Regions from separate parts of the Paenibacillus sp. UMB7766-LJ446 genome, predicted to be linked through region 2. Evidence: riboswitches for the same ligand, from Rfam matches in the RefSeq annotation. Region 2 holds a riboswitch; the other holds the start of a gene.
What was found. Region 2 has a riboswitch for cobalamin ahead of metE (5-methyltetrahydropteroyltriglutamate--homocysteine S-methyltransferase). Riboswitches for the same ligand answer to the same signal wherever they lie in the genome.

Region 1: another riboswitch for cobalamin. It lies ahead of QP794_RS04400 (ABC transporter substrate-binding protein); the one in region 2 lies ahead of metE (5-methyltetrahydropteroyltriglutamate--homocysteine S-methyltransferase).

Annotation. Positions count from the first base shown of each region.
Region 1 is NZ_JASOYM010000001.1:866,611-877,531, forward strand. It holds gene cobU (bifunctional adenosylcobinamide kinase/adenosylcobinamide-phosphate guanylyltransferase) at 1-339, opposite strand, end outside; gene cobT (nicotinate-nucleotide--dimethylbenzimidazole phosphoribosyltransferase) at 336-1,466, opposite strand; gene QP794_RS04390 (ABC transporter ATP-binding protein) at 1,515-2,330, opposite strand; gene QP794_RS04395 (FecCD family ABC transporter permease) at 2,333-3,379, opposite strand; gene QP794_RS04400 (ABC transporter substrate-binding protein) at 3,376-4,371, opposite strand; cobalamin riboswitch at 4,579-4,727, opposite strand; gene QP794_RS04405 (histidine phosphatase family protein) at 4,882-5,529, opposite strand; gene cbiB (adenosylcobinamide-phosphate synthase CbiB) at 5,520-6,500, opposite strand; gene QP794_RS04415 (adenosylcobinamide amidohydrolase) at 6,545-7,372, opposite strand; gene cobD (threonine-phosphate decarboxylase CobD) at 7,353-8,501, opposite strand; gene lplA (lipoate--protein ligase) at 8,714-9,715, shown strand; gene QP794_RS04430 (Cof-type HAD-IIB family hydrolase) at 9,955-10,758, shown strand.
Region 2 is NZ_JASOYM010000003.1:183,006-193,926, reverse strand. It holds gene QP794_RS08955 (glycoside hydrolase family 3 C-terminal domain-containing protein) at 1-2,675, shown strand, start outside; gene metE (5-methyltetrahydropteroyltriglutamate--homocysteine S-methyltransferase) at 2,836-5,184, opposite strand; cobalamin riboswitch at 5,408-5,608, opposite strand; gene nrdG (anaerobic ribonucleoside-triphosphate reductase activating protein) at 5,878-6,387, opposite strand; gene QP794_RS08940 (anaerobic ribonucleoside triphosphate reductase) at 6,384-8,345, opposite strand; gene QP794_RS08935 (hybrid sensor histidine kinase/response regulator) at 8,833-10,470, shown strand; gene QP794_RS08930 (LacI family DNA-binding transcriptional regulator) at 10,507-10,921, opposite strand, start outside.

The sequences.
Region 1 (10,921 bases), on a different contig from region 2:
ATCGTACAATACCTGCACAGGCTCATGTTCATGCGCTAACAGCACATTGGTCAACCAAAGTGTCAGACAATCCACCAGAATGGTCGGTGCAGAGTTTCCTGTATGTGACTCTCCCATTCGTGTAATTAATTCAGGCAATTCCAGCGGTTCCTCCACCGTATGCCACAGATATCCTGCTTCATCCCGCTGATTCTGATGCAGACGTATACGCTCGCGCATTTCGTCATCATAAGCCTGAGCCGTAGCCACATACCAGGCCTCGGAGGAACGCTGCATACAGAGACGCTCTGCAAACGAGCTTTTGCCACTCCGAGCCCCGCCCGTCACGAGTACACTCATGGGGATTCCTCTCCTGGAACGGATGAATCAGCAGAAGCGGATGAAGCGTCATTAGGTTGAGTCTCCGTCGTGCCATCCGACACACCAGCACTCGCAAATGTCGCCATCTCGCTGAGAATACGGCATGAGGCATCAATCAGATGAAGACTGAGCACGCCTCCGGTGCCTTCACCCAGACGCATGTCCAGATCCAGCATCGGTTTCAGGCCAAGCTCACGCAGCAACGCTGCATGTCCACTTTCATGCGATGTGTGGGAAGCAATCATATATTCTGTACTCACCGGAGCAAGCTGCCTTGCAATCAACGCCGCAGCGGTGGAGATAAATCCATCCACGACAACGGGGCATCCGTTGGCAGCAGCAGCGAGAATCACACCTGTCAGTCCGGCAATCTCCAGTCCGCCTACTTTGTACAGCACATCAAGTGCATCGTCTGCATTCGGAGCATTCACGCTAAGAGCCTGGCTGACCACTGCGGCTTTGCGCTGCAAACCGGCATCATCCACGCCTGTTCCCCGACCCACTGCTGAAGTAGGAGCTGCTCCCGTTATCGCACACATCACTGCCGCACTAGAGGTTGTATTGCCGATGCCCATCTCTCCGGTGACAAATAACTGCGTCCCCTTAGCCACCTCGTTCGCGACCACTTCGGCCCCTGCAAGAATGGCCTGAATCGCTTCGTCCCGGGTCATTGCAGCACCCTTTGCCATGTTGGCTGTGCCTTTGCGGACCTTGCGGGAAATCAGGTTCGGATGTTCCAGATCGGCATTCACCCCAATATCCACACAGATTACATCAGCTCCAGCGTGGCGAGCTAGGACATTGACAGCCGCACCCCCCGCCAGGAAATTCAGGACCATCTGTGGAGTCACCTCAGCAGGAAAAGCACTAATCCCTTCTTCAACCACCCCATGATCCGCAGCCATAACGATAACAGCTCTGCGATCAAAGCAAGGACGTGCCTTGCCCGTGATTCCCGCAAGACGAATAACCAGCTGTTCCAGCTTGCCCAGACTGCCGGGTGGCTTCGTCAATGCATCCACATGTGCGGAGGCTTCCGCCGCCACTTCTTCATTAGGACCCACGATCCGACCTAGTAACTGTTCCAACACCTGTTCATTATTCATACAGCCAGCACTTCCTTTATTAAAAATACGGGGTCACCCCCGCTTCGTTCACTTCTTCTCCCGCCTCAGCAACAGCTGTGGCAATCCATTGTCGGGATGACTCACCATCGCTGGACTCACCCGGAAGATCTCCCGAATGTTCTCTTCCGTCATCAACGAATGGGGTGTACCCTTCCCAACGCATGTCCCGTCTCGCAGTGCCAGAATGTGGTCGCAAAATTGCGCGGCCAGGTTCAGATCATGCAGCACCGCCACAATCGTAATATGATTTTTTTGACGCCATGCCGATAATAACTCCATAAATTGCAATTGATATTTGATATCGAGAAAGGTGGTTGGTTCATCCAGCAACAACAGCCGTGGTTCCTGAGCCATGACTTTGGCAAGCGCAACCCGCTGCCGCTGTCCTCCACTAAGGGCATCCAAAGGCCTTTCGGCCATGTCACTTAAACCCAACTCCTCCAGCACCCGATCGACTACTGCCGCTCCATCCAACGTTTCTTTTCCGAGCCAGTTCTGGTAAGGGTAACGTCCCATCTCGACAACATCCCTTACAGGATAGGAAATCGCAGGCAGGCCATCCTGCTGCAAGACCGCAATCATGCGCGACAATTCTTTACGGGTGTAGGAGGAGATATCCCGGCCATCAATCTGTATGCTGCCTGCGCTCGGATGTTCGGTTCCGGCAAGTAGCTGAAGGAGAGTCGATTTTCCGCTGCCGTTTGGGCCAACAACGCCCCACCACTCCCCCTCTTTGACTTGCCAATCCACCTCATGCAGAGCCTGATGGTTACCATACATTTTACCAGCTCCTGTGACCTTAATCATCGGTCGGTTCTCGGTAAGGTCTGTTCTCACGAACATACTCATGGCATCATCCCTTTCCGCAGCTTTTTGTTCCGATGCAGCAAATAAGCGAAGAAGGGCGCTCCAACAAAGGCCGTCACTACCCCCAGTGGAATTTCGGTCGGCGCCAGCAATGTGCGTGCAATCGTATCTGCCCAGACCATAAAGATCGCTCCCCCAATCGCGGACAAAGGCACCAGCAATCGATAATCGGGTCCCACAATGAGCCGAAGAATATGCGGAATGACCAGTCCGACGAAGCCAATTACGCCCGATACGGAGACAGCACCTGCCGTAAGCAGCGTACCCACAGCAAGTACCGACAACTTCAATCCGTCAACCCGAACCCCGATATGCGCGGCCTGACGTTCCCCCAGGGCAAGCACATTCAACGAACGCGCACGGCTCCAGAGGAAGATTAGTCCCAGCACAAAATACGGGAAAAGGATGGCCGTATACGACCACCCACGCAGTGACAGACTCCCCATCGTCCAGTATATAATTTCATTGATGGTCTGTTTCGACATCGTCGACAGGAAGGAGACGACTGCTCCCAGGAAACTTTGCATGACCACCCCAGCCAGAATCAGGCTGTGTGTTGGTATTTTGCGTCCCTCACGAGCGAGGGCCAGCACAAACCACAATGTGATTACCCCCGTCAGAAATGCGACCAGTGGCAGGGTCCAGATTCCAATCAGTGAATACTGTAATCCGAAGAAAATCAGAAAAGCCGCACCCACCGATGCACCGGACGATACGCCCAGCGTAAACGGATCAGCCAGAGGGTTCCGAAGAACCCCCTGAAATCCCGTTCCGGCAATCGCCAGTGATGCACCTACAAGTACGGCCAGCAGTACACGTGGAAATCTGACCTTCCATATAATCTGTTCTGCTGCTGTATTCCAGTCAGGAACAATCCAGTCCCCCAGCCAGGGAATGCGATGAAGCAAGATGCCCGCAATGTCCCGGACAGGCAGGGCAACCGAACCGATGCCCGTGCTGATGAGCACGGTTAACACAAGCAGCACAATTCCGGCCATTCCGTACACTGCCAGCTTTTTACTCATTTGAACAGGTCAGGGTAGATCGCTTTGGCTACTTCTTTCAGACCTTGGGTTACCCGTGGTCCCGGACGGCTCAGCAGGTTGGCATCCAGACCGATGACTGCATCATTTTTCACAGCCGTGATCTGATCCCAGCCACTGCGGGCTTTGATGATTTGATCCAATGTTTTGGAATTTTCATCAATGACGTCATTCGCATACAGAATCACATCTGGGTTAGAAGCAATAACGTTCTCTTCATTAATTTCATACCAACTCTCTTTGTCGGAAGCAATGTTAATACCTCCGGCCAGCGTGATCAATTCATCCATGAATTCACCTTTACCCACAGTCCAGCCTGGGGAGAATTCTACGTATACTTTTTTCTTCTCTTCCGGTTTAACTGCCTTCACAGCTTCAGTGACATCAGCCACATCCTGTTTCATCTGGGTGATGATCTCCTGTGCCTTTTCCTGATGATCCGTGATTTTACCAAATGTTTCGATGTTGGTCATTACATCATCCACTGATTTGGGATTTGTTTTGAAAATGGTGATGCCCAGATCACGCAGTTTCTTCACAGCGTCTTCACTCATGGAAATGCCTGTAAATACGATGTCTGCTTCAGCTGCAATGATCGACTCTTCGTTAGGCTTTGATATACCGCCCATTTTTGGTTTTGCTGTTGCCGCTTCCGGATAATCATCATAGTCGGATACTCCAACGATCTGCTCGTCCAATCCCAGGGCGAACAGGGATTCCGTTTCAGCCGGAGATACGGATACGATTTTGGCTGGTGCTTTGTCAAACGTAAACGATTCACCCGTAGCATCGGTAACCGTGAGTGGATATTGTGTTTTGAGATCTGTCTGTGCCTGTCCTTGGGATTGCTCCTGTGCAGGTTGCGAGGTTCCTGTACCCTCATTCGTTGTTGTTGTTCCACATCCGGCCAAAGCCAGTGCCAGCATCGCTGCGCTCAGCAGTGACGCCATGCCTTTCCATGTCTTGAAATTCATTGTGTTCGTTCTCCCCTTCTCGATCAGCTCTAATGGAGTAGTGCTCCTGTCTCGATTCCCTTGAATTTGTGTTCCGAAAAAATAAAATCCCCAATCCTTGGTCAGGATCAGGGATGACGTCTCGCATGTGGCGATCAGCACATGCCAGCTTAACGCTGTACATGCACAGAGAACTGCCCGAAACGCTGTCCTTTCCTCGAAGGAACACCGGCTTGTACGTCCAGGGCAGGTAACCTGACTTACAGGAATTCATCCTGATTTACAGTGGCGGGACCGTGCCGGATTTACACCGGCTTCCCTATTTCACCCGTTTGCTGTTCATAGTCTGATAAGAAACCATGAAACGTTGCTGCATGCACGCGGGACCCTTGGTCGCTAATATTGTTTAACCATTCAAGTGAGCATCCTGCATCATTGGCAAAGCTTGTTGAGCCTCCATCCGATGATGCATTTGCTAAGTCACACTTCTGTTGTGATTATAGGTTATATTGTACATCCTTACAACCTGATTTACGGAAAAGTCAATCTGGTTCCAAACCAGCTGTCCCCATCGCCATCCAGCCGAATCTTTATCGCTTGTCCTGGTATCACCTGCGTATCCCAGAATCCTTGATGCGGAATGAGACGTGATACCATATAACGAATAACACCGCCATGCGTAATCACGGCTACCTTTGGCACGTTTATGCTGCGAGAGTGCAGTATTGGTGAAAAGGACAACAGACTCTCTTCCAGAAAAGAATCAATCCGCGCAGCAAATGCCTTCCATGGCTCGCCCTTCGGGGGCGTCACCTCTTGTGGGGCATCGATCCAGTCCCGATACTGTGAATTGTCCTTGAGCTGATCATAGGTCAATCCCTCCCACTGACCAAAGTCGATCTCCCTTAGACGGGCATCAAGCTTGGCCTGTCCCGCTTGGGACGGTGCAATGTGTGTGAGTGTCTGCTGGCAACGCAGCAGATCACTGCAATAGAGGGCGTCCCATGTAACATGGCTGATCTCTTCGCGCAGTGGAGCCAGTTCCTGCTCTGCTTCTGGCAGCAGACCGATGTCGGTATGCCCGAGATATCTTTTTTCCAAATTCCACGCTGTTGTACCATGACGTATCAACATAATCTCTCGGCTTTGTATCCCACTCTGTCCAGCTTCTATATCCATAGCAGTGCACCTCCAGCAGCCCATATCCCTAGGGTGACCAGCCAACATAATAAAACAAAAGAACCTGCTGACCAAAACATAAGTCTTGTTGTCCGTACAATATCTTCTGCTTCCATCTGACGTGACGGCTCGCCCATATAAGCGCGAAATGAAGCCACTCCGTGGTACACGTTATGACCGCCAAGTCTTATGCCCAGCGCTCCGGCCACTGCTGACTCGGGAAATCCGCTGTTGGGGCTTGGGTGCAGCCGTGCATCCCGGGATACCATGCGCGCTGCCCCTCTCGCATCCAGTTTCATGAACCAGGCTCCAATGATCAACAGCAAGGCGGTAAGCCGTGCGGGAATCCAGTTGGCCCAATCATCCAGACGGGCAGATGCCCAGCCGAGATGAAGATATTTTTCATTTTTATAACCCACCATGGAATCCAGCGTATTCACGGCCCGATAAGCCATGGCAAGCGGTGCACCGCCAATCAGGGCGTAAAACAGTGGAGAAACGATGGCATCCACGATATTCTCGGCAACCGTCTCTACCGTTCCCCGCACAACCTCCGGTTCATCCAGATGAGCCGTGTCACGCCCTACAATCATGCCCAGTGAACGTCTCGCCGCAGGCCAATCCTGTTGACTTAGATGGCGGTAGACTTCCATGCCTGCATCCTTCAAACCTTTGGAAGCAATGGTGGTTGCGATCAACACCACTTCAGCCACAACCGCAATGGCAGGATGAATGAGGCCCAGAACATATACCCATCCCCAAGTCACTGCAAAAGCTCCCCCTGCAATCAAAATGGGAAATAAAATTCCTGCCCTTCTGAGGGCCCGGTTCGAGTCCACCTGCGACCTTATCGCCCGCTCAAGTTCAGAGATGGCCTTGCCCATGCCAATCACCGGATGAGGAATCCAGCGTGGATCTCCGATGAAGCGATCCAGTATGTATGCCCCTATAATAATCCAGGCTCCGGCCATTCCCGTCCAGATCGGCCAGGAAGCCCCTTGATTCAGCAGAGATGTCATTGCTCGTTATTCCTCTCTTTCCACTCCTGCGCGGCTTGCAGGCTTTCCGTGATCGTGTCATACACCAGCCTGCCGATCGCAGCACCCATGACCGTAGCCGTTCCGGCATAACTGACGAGCGGTTTATTTTCTTCAGTCTGACTTACCGCGAGCACAATAGCATCCGTTGTTGTTCCAGTTGCGGTCAGCCCATTTTCCGAATCCACCACACCGAAATCAGCTAACGCAGCGGCCTTTGCTTCTACCACAGTCTGAATGGCATTCACCATCGCTCCGGCGGTCATTCGCCCGTTCATCCACAACATGATATTGATCGTACCGGGAGTGTAGCTTGAAACTGAGCTTTTCCCAAGTTTCGGAGGCATGGTCTCATGCCCCACCTCATTTCCCTCAGCATCAAACACGGTTCTTGCAGAACCTGCACGCGCAGCGTTGGATACCCCTGCTGTCGTACAGCAGAGTAATCCGAACTCCTCGCTTTCGTATTCCTGGATAGCCGTGTGCTCCAATTGAACCGCAGTCAGAAGTCCGGCGCATTGATCCTGTTGCTCTTGCCATTCACTCAATAGATCGGCAATATCACGCGGTGGATCGTCACAGCGATAATGTCTGTCCACATAGATGTTGAATATACGATCCAGTTCAATCATACCGCCCCCATACACGGCACTGGAAAGTGCTTTTACAACAGAGGGGCTTGAGGCTTTAATATGTCTTTCATGTACAGAGATGTTTAGTCCCGGCCACACAGAAGATCTATATTCGTTATAGTCTGTTTGTACATCGGTGCATTGCTTATAAGCGTTATAGAATGGCAGTGCCATCGTTCTGTCCCCCTGCCTCTAGTCCGGTTGTCGTGTCAGGCTCCATTACATTTTCCATTGTCTCCAGCAAACGCCCGTTAGCCTCCGCGTCCTTGACTGCAAAGCGTACATGCCGCTCCCCAAGTCCCGGATACATGGCACAGCTCCGGATCAGTATACCGCGTTCACCGAGAGCAGCCTGCATGGATGTCGCTGTCCACGGCTCTGGCAGAGCTGCCAATATAAAGTTCGCTTCCCCTCGCGTCACCTTACATCCCAAAGTCTCCAGCCCTGTCGTTAATCTCTCCCGCTCGCAGGACACCAGTGCCATGGTCTCCTGTTCAAAATTCTCCCCACTGTGCAGACAGGCTTCTCCTGCAATCAGCGCCAGCCCATTCACACTCCAGGTCACTTGCTTCTCAGTCATGTCATGAATCAGCTCGGGACGACCCAGCGCATAGCCCAATCGCAAGCCTGGAATCGCGTAAAACTTGGTCATCGAGCGAATAATGATCACTTGGGGGTACTCTTTCAATCTGGGCGCAAGCGATTGCCGCTGTGACTCAGGAATAAAGTCCATAAATGCCTCATCTATTACCAATGTTATACCTATTGTCTCCGCTTTACGCGCAAGTCGCTGTAGAACCTCAACCGGATACTGTACTCCATTGGGATTGTTGGGCTGTCCAAGGAAAAGCAAGTCCACCCGTTCCATCAGCTTTTCGATATCTTCCGGTTCTGCTCGCCAGTCCAGTTCTTCCCGTCCTCGAACATGAAGGACCTCTGCTCCAAATTGTCTGGATAATGCACTGTACTCCGAAAAACCGGGCTCTACCGTGCCTACTCTACGTGGCGCAAGTCCAAGCAGGATTAGAGCCATGCTTTCCGCCGCCCCGTTACCCACGGATATGTGATCCGGGGTTAAACCCAGTCGGTCACTGAGCAGCATTTTGAACGCCCGATGACCCGGATCGGGGTAACGAAGTACCGTCTGCCATCCATGCTCCAGAGCCTCCAACACTTCCCGAGGTGGACCCAGTGGATTAATGTTCGCGCTAAAATCGAGGAAATCCGCAGCATTCCCTCCAAAACGTGCAGCGGCTGTCTCCACATCACCGCCATGTCCGAAAACTTCAATTAAACCGGTCATTCTATCCGTCATCCTTTCTGCATGTCCTTTTTATTATGGATGTCGTGACAGTCAGGGGTCAATCCTGTTTTGCCTGTTCAAGCCCGTTCGAGCTGTAATTCCTTTGTGTCCTATCGACAATTCGTTTACAATAGAGAAGGAATTTCGATTCCGTAAAGCATCACTACATAAGGGATATTCTGTCCCTCACATACATTAATGGAGGAATGACCATGCTGTTTGTTGATAACCAGGGCATTACAGATCCTTCTGTAAACCTCGCCATTGAGGAATACATCCTGAAGCATCTGCCGATGGATGACAGCTACTTGCTGTTTTACATCAATCGCCCGTCCATTATTATCGGAAAACATCAGAATACCATTGAAGAGATCAACATTGAGTATGTTCAGGATAACGGTGTTCAAGTCGTACGTCGTCTTTCGGGGGGCGGGGCCGTTTATCACGATCTGGGCAACCTCAATTTCAGCTTTATTACCAAGGATGATGGACAGTCCTTCCACAACTTCCGCAAATTCACGCAGCCTGTGGTGGAAGCCCTGCAAGAGCTTGGCGTTAATGCCGAACTGACGGGACGGAACGATCTGCAAGTCGGAGAAAAGAAAATTTCGGGCAACGCCCAATTCTCCACGCGCGGTCGCATGTTCAGTCACGGCACATTGATGTTTAACCTGAACCTCGACCACGTCCAGGCTTCACTCAACGTGAATCCCGAGAAGTTCAAGTCCAAGAGCACCAAATCCGTACGCAGCCGGGTTGCCAACATTCGTGATCTGATCGATAGCAATCTGACCATTGAACAATTCCGGGACGAGCTGCTCCGTCACATTTTCCGCATGGAGCCACAGGACGTTCCTCAATATGAACTCACGGAGAAAGATTGGGACAAGATCAAGGAAATCTCCGCCGAGCGTTATAGCAACTGGGATTGGAACTACGGCTTGTCACCGGAGAGTAATGTGAAGCATACACGCAAATTCCCTGTCGGCATTATTGATCTGCGCATGAATATCAAAGATGGACGCATTGAAGATGTCAAAATCTTTGGTGATTTCTTCGGCGTAGGCGATGTGGCGGATATCGAAGACATGCTGCGTGGTAAGCGTTACGAGGAATCCGAGGTACGTACTGCACTTGAGGGCCTGGATGTAAAACATTACTTCGGCAACCTGGAGCTGGAGGACTTTATTGGCCTTATTTTCCTGGAGGAGTAGGTATATAAGTTCAACCCAAGAAAGTTTACACCTGCCACTCCGATGACAGAATAACCTTCCGATCGCTGTTATCCCCAGATTTTTTTGATTCCCTTCTTCAAAGGGAAAATCCGGTGATAAAGGCGAACGCTCCGCTTCTTCAGGTTTTTTCTGTCCTCTCCGTTCTCGTGTAAAAAGTTTAGTTGAACTGATATAGATTAAGTCGGGTATAGATACAGATAAAAAGGAGAGAAACACAGATGACCTACAAATTAATCGCAATTGACATTGATGATACCCTGATCAACGATAACAAGGAAGTAACGCCCGCAACACAGACCGCCCTGGAACAAGCGGTTGCTCATGGTGTGGTTGTAACTTTGGCAACTGGACGTGCCTATGCTTCTGCACAAGCACTCGCTCGTCAGACAGGACTGAACGTGCCAATCATTACGTATCAAGGTGCTTTGGTGAAGAACTTGCTGGACGAAAAAGTACTCTATGAGCGCTACGTTCCACAGGACGCTTCCCGCAAATTGTACGACTACTGCCTGGAGCATAATCTGCACCTGCAAACGTACATTGACGATAAATTATATGCCCGTGAAGAAAACGACAAGCTGCGTGATTACGCCAAGCTGAACGGTACGCAGTACCATATCGAACCGGATTTCATCAAAGTGATCGAGCAAAAAACACCGAAACTGCTCATCATTGATGAGCCGGACTACCTCGACGAAGTTGCAGTTGACTTGCGCAAACTGCTCGGACCTGAAGTGCACATCACCAAATCCAAGCCATACTTCCTTGAAATCATGCATCATGAGGGAACCAAAGGCCATGCCCTTACGTTCCTGGCAGATCACTTTGGCCGCGATCTGAGCGAATGCATCGCCATCGGCGATTCCTGGAATGACCATGAAATGTTGGAAGTTGCGGGGCTAGGTGTGGCGATGGGCAATGCGATCCCTGCTCTGAAAGAGCTGGCAGACTACATCACCGCGAGCAATAACGAAGACGGCGTGAAGCAGGTTATTGAGAAATTTGTGCTGAACGCAGAGTAAATGCTTTAGAGACAGAACAGCCCGGAGACCACAGTAGATTGTGGATTCCGGGCTGTTTTTCTATTCAGTCGTTCAAAGATACGAGCACAATTCCCGCAAACAATAACACAACACCGAGTCCCTGTCTGTTCAATGTGATGTCTCGCCTCATTCCTGCGTAAAT
Region 2 (10,921 bases):
TCGCAGCTTACAAACACGGCACAGAAGCAGCTCACGGTCTGGCTTGGCTGGGCGAAGCCACGTCCTTCCCGCAGCCGGTAGGGCTGGCGTGTACGTGGGATGCAGATCTGATGAAAGAGATCGGCTCCGTAATCGGGGACGAGGCACGTGTATTCTACAAACGCAATCCAGCCGTGAACGGTCTGACGCTGTGGGCACCTACAGTTGATATGGAACGTGATCCGCGCTGGGGTCGGAATGAGGAAGCCTACGGGGAAGATCCGGAACTTACGGCCGAGCTGACCACAGCTTTGGTTAAGGGTATTCAGGGTGACCATCCGAAGTATTACAAGGCGGTTGCCACATTGAAGCATTTCCTGGCAAACAATAATGAGGTGGACCGCGGCAGTGGTTCATCAAGCATTGATCCACGCAACATGCGAGAATATTACCTGAAAGCGTTCGAGAAACCGTTTAAAGAGGGTGGGGCGCAGTCCATGATGACCGCGTACAACTCTATTAATGGTACGCCAGCATTGTTGCATCCGTTCGTAAACGAGATTGTGAAGGGCGAATGGGGCATGGATGGCTTCATCGTGAGTGATGCAGGGGATGTCATGGGCATCAAGAACGATCATAAATACTATGATTCCCACACCCCAGGTACAGTAGAGTCCGTCAAAGCCGGCATTGACAGCATTACCGATGATGCGGATCTGTCGAAGCAGGCGCTGCGTGAAGGGCTGGAGCAAGGTACGCTCACGATGGAAGACATCGATCTGGCGTTGTTCAATACGTTCCGTGTGCGTTTCCGTCTGGGTGAATTTGATCCGGCTGAAGGCAATCCATATGCTTCGATTGGCGAAGAAGCGATGATGACGGAGAACGCGAAGGCTTTGTCATTGAGAGCGGCGAGAGAACAAGTGGTATTGCTCAAAAATGATCAAGGCACACTGCCGCTGGATAAAACGAAATCCGGCAAAGTGGCTGTGATTGGTCAACTGGGTGGAACAGTCTATCGTGACTGGTATGCAGGTACCATGCCATATAGCGTATCCCCGCTTGAAGCAATCAGTTCCAAAGTAGGCGGCGACAAGGTTACGTTCAAGGATGGTAATGACCGTATTACATTGACTTCCGCAGCAAGCAGCAAGGTTGTTGGACTGGCTGAAGATGAGAAATCATCCATCATTGCTTCAGGAGATGCCGAGACATTTACACTGAGTGACTGGGGATTTGGCAGTTACACGCTGCAGGCGGACAGTAATGGCAAATACCTGACGACGGATGAAGAGACGGTTACGGCATCAGCGGATGAAGTATATGGCTGGTTTGTAAAAGAAGTATTCCATCTGTTGCCACAACAGGACGGAAGCGTGGGGCTGACCACTTGGAACGGTAAAACCGTAACGGCACCCAATGACGGAAACGATGTGTTCGCCGTGTCCGAAGAGTTGAAATCATTCGGTGCTACGGAAACATTTAAGAAGGATATTGTGGTGAATGGATTAGAGGAAGCGGTAGCAGCTGCGAAGGAAGCGGAGACAGCGATTGTATTTGTCGGCAACAATCCGCTTGTGAATGGTAAAGAAGAGATTGACCGTCCAAGCCTGGATCTGGCAGAATCCCAGCAGCGTCTGGTTGAAGCTGTTTATGCAGCGAACCCGAATACCGTTGTAGTTATCGTGGGAAGTTACCCGTTCACATCCAACTGGGTACAGGAGAACATCCCGGCTGTATTGTATACCTCCCATGCAGGACAAGAGCTGGGCAACGCTGTGGCTGACGTATTATATGGCGATTATGCGCCAGCAGGCCGCCTGAATATGACGTGGGTGCAATCCGCAGATCAGCTGACTGATATCAGAGACTACGATATCATTCAATCTGGACGCACGTATCAGTATTTTGAAGGGGATATACTGTATCCGTTCGGACATGGATTGACGTATGCATCGTTTAAATACAGTAATCTGGAGTTAAATCCGTCCCAAACTGGAACTGAAGGCACAACTACGGTAACTGTGGACGTGACCAATACAGGGACGATCGCCAGTGATGAGGTTGTGCAATTGTACGTGCGTGCCGGACAGTCCCGTGTGAAGCGTCCGCTCAAAACGTTAAAAGGCTTCCGTCGTCTTCATATTGAAGCTGGAGCTACAGTGAAAGTCAGCTTCACGTTACCGGTTCAGGAGCTGGCAATCTGGGATGTAACCCGTGATCGTTATGTGGTTGAAAGCGGCACGTACAGCATTATGGTAGGGAAATCGTCTTCGGATATTCAGCTTGTCGCTGACCTGACGGTAGAAGGTGAGACCATTCCTTCACGTAACCTTGGAGTGGCAACTCGCGCCGAGAATTACGATGCATACTTCGGTGTGGATCTGGATGAGAGCAAGGAAGGCGGAACATCTGTCCGTGTGATTGGAGAGCAGGGATGGATTGCCTTCAAAGATGCGGATCTGGGCAGTGCAGCAGCGCTTGAAGCTCGTGTATCGGCAGAACAGGCAGATGCGGTATTGGAAGTTCGACTGGGCGCACCTGACGGTGCGTTGGCAGGACGCGTGGAACTGGCACAGGGCAAGGCCCAGCAGTGGTCCACGGTTAAGGCAGACCTCCAAGGCGCATCAGGTCAACAAGATGTATACCTTGTGTTGTCAGCAGGAGTGCGTATCAGCTATTTCGAGATTCGTTAAACCTGCAGCCTATGGAAGTTGCAGCTCTAATAGCAAGTGCTCAGTTCGTTAAATAAAAACGCTAAAAAGGGATGTCCCCTTGTCATCTTCATGACTAGGGGACATCCCTTTTGTTAATAAAACAACTTTTTCCAAAAGCCTAAGTGGCGAAATATCGAATTTAGATTGATGAGTCAGCCGTTACCCGTTCTCTTGCCGTACGAGCAGCGTCTACCATGATGCTCAATGCATCCACGACTTCGGCCTTACCACGTGTTTTCAGTCCGCAGTCAGGATTCACCCAGAACAGATCGGCTGGCAGCACTTGAAGTGCGCGCTCGATCATATTCAACATCTCGTCCTTGCCTGGAACACGTGGACTATGGATATCATATACGCCGAGACCGATGCCTTTATCATACGTATTTTGCTCAAAACTGCCTACCAGTTCTCCATGGCTGCGGGATGTCTCGATTGAGATCACATCCGCATCAAGGTCGCTGATGGCTTCAATAATATCATCGAACTCGCAGTAGCACATGTGAGTATGCACCTGCGTTGTTGGTTTCACGGTTGCTGTTGCCAATCGGAAGGATTCTACGGCCCATTGCAGGTACTCATCCCACTTGCTTCGTTTGAGTGGGAGTCCTTCACGCAGAGCTGGCTCATCGACCTGAATCATCTCAATGCCTGCTTGCTCCAGCGCTTCAACCTCGTCCCGAATGGCGCGGGCTATCTGATAGGATACTTCGCTGCGCGGAATATCTGAGCGGACAAAGGACCAGTTCAGAATCGTTACCGGACCTGTGAGCATGCCTTTTACCGGTTTGCTGGTCAGTGTCTGAGCATACGCCGTTTCTTTCACCGTCATCGGTTCATTGAACAGCACATCTCCGTAAATGACAGGTGGTTTTACACAGCGTGAGCCGTAGGACTGTACCCAGCCATTTTTGGTAAAAGCGAATCCAGTCAGCTTCTCACCGAAAAACTCGACCATATCGGTACGTTCGAACTCACCGTGTACCAGCACATCCAGACCAATTTCCTCCTGAATGGTAATCCATTCCTGGATCTGTTCACGCACATAGGCATCGTATTGCTCCGCATTCCATTCGCCTTTGCGGAACAGGGCGCGTGCCTTGCGCACCTCCGCCGTCTGCGGGAAGCTGCCAATCGTTGTCGTTGGCAGCAGCGGGAGCGACCATTTTTGCTGCTGCAATTCGCGCCGCTCCTGGAATGACGCGCTGCGAAGCAGCTGCTCGTCGGCGTGCACCCCTGCGGGAGCGCCACTCAGGCGTGTCCGTGACTCGGACTCGCTCAGCAGGCGCACCGCTTCGGTGCTCGCCTGGGCGCGGCGGCTGGCTTCAGCCACAGCCGCTGCCTGGTCCGCCTGCTTCGCACCGCCGGACAACAACGTTCCGAGCGTCGCTATTTCTTCCAGCTTCTCGTCGGCAAAGGCCAGGGCATTGCGCAGTACCGGATCAAGCGCGCTCTCCTGAGCGGCAGTCACCGGTACATGCAACAGGCTGCAGGAAGGCTGAATGATTAGCTTGCCTTCGGCAGCGAATTCAGCCACCTGCTCCAGCAGCTTCGCCGTCTCTGCGAGATCGGCGCGCCAGATGTTGCGCCCGTCAATGACACCGGCGCCCAACCATTTATCCTGCGGGAAGCCATGCTCCCGCAGGCTGGCCAGGTTGCCTTCATAGCCGTGGACCAGGTCCAGGCCGATTCCGGCTACAGGCAGTGCTGTCACGACCGGATAAGCTTCCACCGATTCGAAGTACGTCTGAAGCAGCAGCTTCAATTCAGGTGCGGCTTGTGCCAATGCGGCATACACCTGTTGCAGCAAGGCTTCATCTTCGGAAGAGACAGCCAGCGTCAGAGCAGGCTCGTCGATCTGTACCCACTGTACGCCTTCGGCTTGAAGCTCGGCCAGAAGCTGGGCGTACACCGGAACGAGACGTGTGACGATCTCTGCGAAGCGTTCCGCGTCATAGCCTTTGGCGAACCGTACATACGAGTACGGACCGACCACGACCGGTTTACCTTCCAGCCCAAGCTCCTGCTTCGCTTCGCGATAGGCGGCAAGGGGTTTATTTTCAAGCAAAGCAAATGCAGTATCATTATGTATCTCAGGTACGATGTAGTGATAGTTGGTGTTCAGCCACTTGGTCATCTCACAGGCCGTTGCCTGGTCATTACCCCGAGCCATGGCGTAATAGGTAGATACGGACACCGGTCCGCCAGTATGGTTGAAGCGCTCAGGAACGACGCCAAACATTGCGGATACGTCGAGAATATGATCATAGTAGGAGAAGTCGCCCACAGGAATCAGATCGAGCTGCTGTGCCTGCTGTTTCTTCAGATCCTGCAACCGAAGCGTGGTCAGTTCCTGATGAAGCGTGGATTCATCGATTCGGCCAGCCCAGAAGGACTCCAGTGCTTTTTTCCATTCACGTCCCGCACCGATGCGAGGGTAACCGAGGTTGCCTGTCAGAACTTGTGCCTGTTGTTGCTGTGATTGCGACATGTAAAATTCCTCCTCATTTATAATGGTGAACTCATCATTCAGGTTGAAGCTATGTTGTTGTATTTCATTTGAAAGCATCAAAAAAAGGCATTCCTTCCAATGTCATACCCTGAGAAACAGGCATCATGAATGACGTCTGTGCACAAAGATAGAATGGGAAAGAACACCTGCTATAAGTTATTTTAGCGGTTGCTCTAACACCTCCCTATCTTCCGTAGGTCATGCGATGCTGTCGAAACAGGCAGGTCTCCTGGCTTACGGATCATGGTCTTGTACATGTCCTTCCCGGTGGATACACCAGTGGATTGTTTATGTACAGACTCCCCGTTTACAGTGGCGGGACCGCGACGGACTTACACCGTGCTTCCCTTTTAAGCCTGACCACGCCTGTAGCGCGGTCGGCACCTGTTTCCGTGTGCAGAAATGTGCTTACACATCTCCAGCTATGAAATTGGTGACCAAGCATAGATGATAGATTATATAATGATGCAATCGTCGTATACTTGCTCTTATGCTACCAATCATAGACGATAACCTACTAGCTTGCAACAAATATCATTAATCCGATCGGAAATAAAAATGAGCCGTATGAAACCTAGGTTTAGTGACAGATTTGTCTCCTCAAAATGAAGCTTCAAAATGAACTACATATCCAGCACATGTTGTGCTGGATTCAACCCAATAAAAAAATCGTTACCATGCATCCATCTGCATGGTAACGATTGTGTGGCAAGCCATCGTTGCGGCTACATCAATGATGCGCTGATTGCGACTGCCGCGATAAGGAAGAGATACATCACGCTCAGCTGCAATATAAGGTCCATCAATAATAACGTCGCATAGGCGGGATAGTTCTGCTCGCGCAGGGTCGGCAACAAGTTCCTCATATACAAATCCCGTATAGGCCCATACCGTCAGATCAGGCCGTACCGCACGAAGCTGTCGAACCCAGGATGCACACTCTGCGGCAGAGAAAAAAGGATCACCTCCGCATAACGTAACCCCTTCCAGCAAGGGATGCGCGGTCACTTCATGCAAAATCTGCTGCTGCCGTTCCTCCGTGAAGGGTTCACCCGCACGGAAGCTCCAGGAGTCCGGGCTGAAGCAGCCCGGACAGGCATGTCGGCATCCGCTAATGAACAACACGGCTCGCAGGCCCGTTCCCTCATTCACCGATTCGGGGATATAGCCATATAGATTCACTGATGTTTCACCCGATCCCGTACTTCCGCTTGCTTTGCCGTATTGAAGCGTACTTTGTAATCTCCGGTCAGGTATCCTGTCACCCGGCGCAGTCTCTGGAAATGCACCTGATTTTCATGAGCTTCACATCCGGGACATACCTCTCCGATTACACCTTCATAACCACAGGCCGGACAACGGTCAATCGGGTGATTAATGGAGAAATAACCGATATCCTGGGCCAGCGCGTATTGCACGATTCGTTGGAAAGCCGTGGTGTTGGCCCGTACATTCCCGTCGAGTTCGACATAAGAGATTGCTCCGGCATTACATAGCTTGTGGAAAGGAGCTTCCAATTCAATTTTGCGATAGGCAGGAAGGGTATGATAGACCGGAATGTGAAATGAATTGGTGTAATATTCCCTGTCGTTGACCCCCGTGATGCTGCCGTATCGCTCGCGATCAAGCTTGGTGAATTTGCCGGATAGGCCCTCGGCGGGCGTAGCGAATAAGGTGATATTCAAGTTATGCAACTCACTCATCCGGTCACAGAACTCTCTCATCGTACGAATGATATTCAAGGCTTCTCGATGTACATGAAGGTCTTGTCCATGGTGACGACCATATAGGGCGGTCATACATTCAGCAAGCCCGATAAAACCAAGGGATAACGTACCATGCTTCAGCAGGTCAGCCACCGGTTCATTCGGAGCCAATTGTTCTCCACCTTCCCACACCCCTTCCCGCATCATGAAGTCCGATGCTTTGGCAGGCTGGTTAGTCTGAATTCGATAACGGTGCAGCAGTCCATCCGTAGCATTGTGCATGACGGACTCCAAAGCCATATAGAAGCCGGCCCGGTCAGCGATGGCTCTTGTTCCCTGGCAGATCCCGTATCGTATGCCGAGCTTGACCAGATTGATGGTGTTAAAGGACAAGTTCCCTTTACCGCTCTGACGATTGCGTCCGAAGCGATCAGCCAGTGTGCGTGTACGACATCCCATTGTGGCAATGATCGTGTCGGGATCTTCGGATCGATAATAGGGAATGTTGAAGGAAGCATCCACATTGACAAAATTCGGATACATACGTCGGGAGGAGCAGGTAACAGCGAGCCGGAACAGATCGTAATTCGGATCTCCCTCAGATTGGTTAATGCCTTGTTTGCATTGGAAAATATGCTGTGGGAACACGGGCGTTTCCCCGTTACCGAGTCCACGAATGGTCGCTTGCAGCAGCGACCGGGAGACAAGCCGGCCTTCGGGTGAAGTGCACAGTCCGTAATTCAGCGAAGTAAACGGAATCTGTCCGCCAGCACGACTGCTCATGGTGTTCAGATTATGGATTAGCGATTCCGCAGCCTGTTCGGTCTCCAGTTCCGTTTCTTCACAGGCAAAGGCAAAGGCTCGTGGACATTTCTCCTTCGCTTCATCACTATTCAGATGTAGCTGTTCATCCTCAATCCGGTCATTTTCCCCAAACAGCCGTTGTGCTTTCCGGTAATGCTTACGGAACGATCGCTTCACATAAGGTGCGAGATCCCAGTCGATTTTATTGGCCGATACGCCGCCATACTGGCTGTTCTGCTGGGATTGAAAAATTATGGCGACCAGCGCCATGGCAGACATGATCGTTTGTGGTGTACGAACCGAACCGTTGCCTGTGTTAAATCCGGAGGCCAGCAGCCGGTCAAACGGGATGAAGATACAGTTGGTCGTTCCAAGGGCATACTGATCCAGATCGTGTACATACAGATCACCATTCTCCACAGCTAGAGCAAGGTCCTCTGGCAGCACATGACGCAGAGCATGCCATTTTGCCGTCTCCGAACCGAGCCTGCTCATCTTGCCGCTGAACGAGTCTCCGTTCAGATTGGCATTCTCCCTCAGCGTATCAGCGTCTTCTGCACCGATAATTCGTCTTCCCAGGTCAGATAGCAGATCAGGCGCCGGTGGAGAGGCATACTCAAGCATGTTCATAACAGATTCCTCCTAAAAAATGAGATTGTATAGGGATAATGTAAATTCATTGAATACTATATGTAGAGTTTCTTTATCCATTTATAAACTATATCTTGTTATTTGGGTGTGATAATCGTCACATAAGAGGGGTGCGTTGAACAAGGCGATTTTCTAGTCTGGCATGATAAAGGTTTCCAAAGCTGGAGGGTAAGCGTATAATTTCTTATTACCGTGTCAGTATAGTTGACGAAGCTAGAAATAAGGACAGAAAACCTGCCAGGGAAGCGGTTGCTTAACTTTACTGTCATCGAATCATACCGTCCATAGCAGATTCCCGTCCGTGGAATAAATTGGATTCGGGTATGTTTCCCTTTGATTCCTACAGTGTTAATCATATATGAATAGGTTGTGACAGCTGTTTCGGAACATATGAACCCTCTTTGATCGATGGAATCATCATGTGCAATACGGATTTGAAATGCAGCTAAAACAAGAGGGGTGAGTCATGGGAACGGTAAGCATTACAAGAGGCTTCTATGAAAATATCCAGGAAGCCGCGTCCCATATTGTTGACGTGTTAAGCGGCATATTAAAGGTGAACACTATCTTTGTTGCCACGAATGATGGCGTGACCAATGTTATTATGGAGGCTTTTAACCGAGAGGAACTGTTGATTGCCAAAGGCAGTGCACTTCCATTTGAAGCTTCATATTGCAGCCTGGTATTGAGAGATAAGGAAGGCAGTATGGTTATCACGGATACATGCGAACATCCACTTACGGAATCGATGAACGTAACGAGCGAACTGGGCAATCGTTTCTTTGTGGGCATTCCGATTCTGCGGAGGTCAGGCGAAGCGTTCGGCACCATATGTCTGATGGACAATCCCGATTATGTGATTAGTGAAACGGATATGAAGACGCTGAAAGCTATGGCTGTTTTCCTGGGGTATGTCGTGGATCTGGAAGATACACTGCAGGTCCAGGAGCAGAAGCTGAGTGATTCGGAGCAACTAAAGGAGCAGCTGCAGGCAGAAAAGGAACGTGCGGAATCCGAGGCAATGACTAAGACACAGATGCTGTCGCTGATGAGCCACGAGATTCGTAATCCACTGAACGGCATTTTGGGATTGACTGACCTGATGCGTACACCGGATATGTCGGACGAGCAGACAGAGTATGTAAATATGATTGAGACCAGCGGTAACATTCTGCTCTCACTGCTAAATAACATGATGAGTTTTAACATCAACGATGCAGGCAAAACAGTTGTACACGATGATCCATTTGATCTGGTAGCCACGATCGAGAATACCGTTTATCTCTATGCGGGACTTGCGCTTAGCAAGAACATTGAGCTGGGATTGAACCTTGATCTGAATGTATCTCAGGTCTACGTCGGGGATGAAATCAAGATCGGACAACTATTAGCCCATGTCATTCAGTATGCCATAGATTCAACACGGACAGGATCAGTGTTGGTTACAGCAACTGTGGATGGTGGAGATGCAGAGGAAACGGGGACGCTTCGACTTCATGTGAAGTATACCGGTCGCATGCTGTCTTCGGACAAAAAGCTTAGATCATTTAACAATTTGGACGGAAATATAAGTACACAGAAGCTGGTGGGAACCAATCTCGGTTTGGCGGTCAGCCAGAACCTTGCCATCCTTATGAACGGCCGGATTCAGGTGCGCGGCCTGGGAGACAAGGAAACAGAATTCGAGATCTGCTTGCCGCTCCGCAAACATTGGGAACTGCCTCAGCTTGCCAATATTCAGCACCGACTGAGGGGCAAAAAGGTGTTGCTTGCGAAGGATCCTGACATTTTGCAAGGGGCCTCCTCCCTGATGCGAAGATGGAAGATGGATGTGCATATGACCTCGGTTACAACCGAGGCGTACAACTGGATTGAGGAGGGCTTTAAGCCTGATGTGGCCGTTGTGGATATGGGACTGCTGGAGGGCGGCGCTGTGGATTTTGTGCGCAAGCTGAAGCACCTGGTTACCGATTCACCGGTCATTGTGCTGATTCCGTATGGTATGCATATCGATCCGCATGAAGCGGAAGTCTTCGATGCGGTCCTGACCAAGCCGGTGAAGCAGGCTGAATTGTTGAATGCGTTAAGCATCATTGTGCATTAAGAAAATGAAAAAAGTATATTAAATTAGGCGCACCTGTTAGGGGTGCGCTTTATTTGTTATTCGGAAGGAAGACGATCCTCGAACAAGCAGCTCCGAGTCGACTTTAAATACGCGTTTGTCCTGAAATTCATTTGTATTCATCATGTCAATCATCTTCTCCATCAGAATGGCCCCCATCGTATACTTGGGTTGGTTCACCGAACTTAGCGTAGGATGGATGTATTTGCTGATTCGATTGTTGTCCACACCTACGATAGCCAATTGCTCGGGAATACGTATTCCGTATTCTGTACATGCCTTATATACGCCGAGGGCCATTTCATCATTGGCCGCATATACCGCTGAGAAGGACAGGCCTTTGTTAAACAGCCTTTTGATGGCCTCGTACCCGCCTTCCTCGTTGAAGTTCCCATTCTCGATCAGTTCGGGACGAAATGGAATTTGATGATTG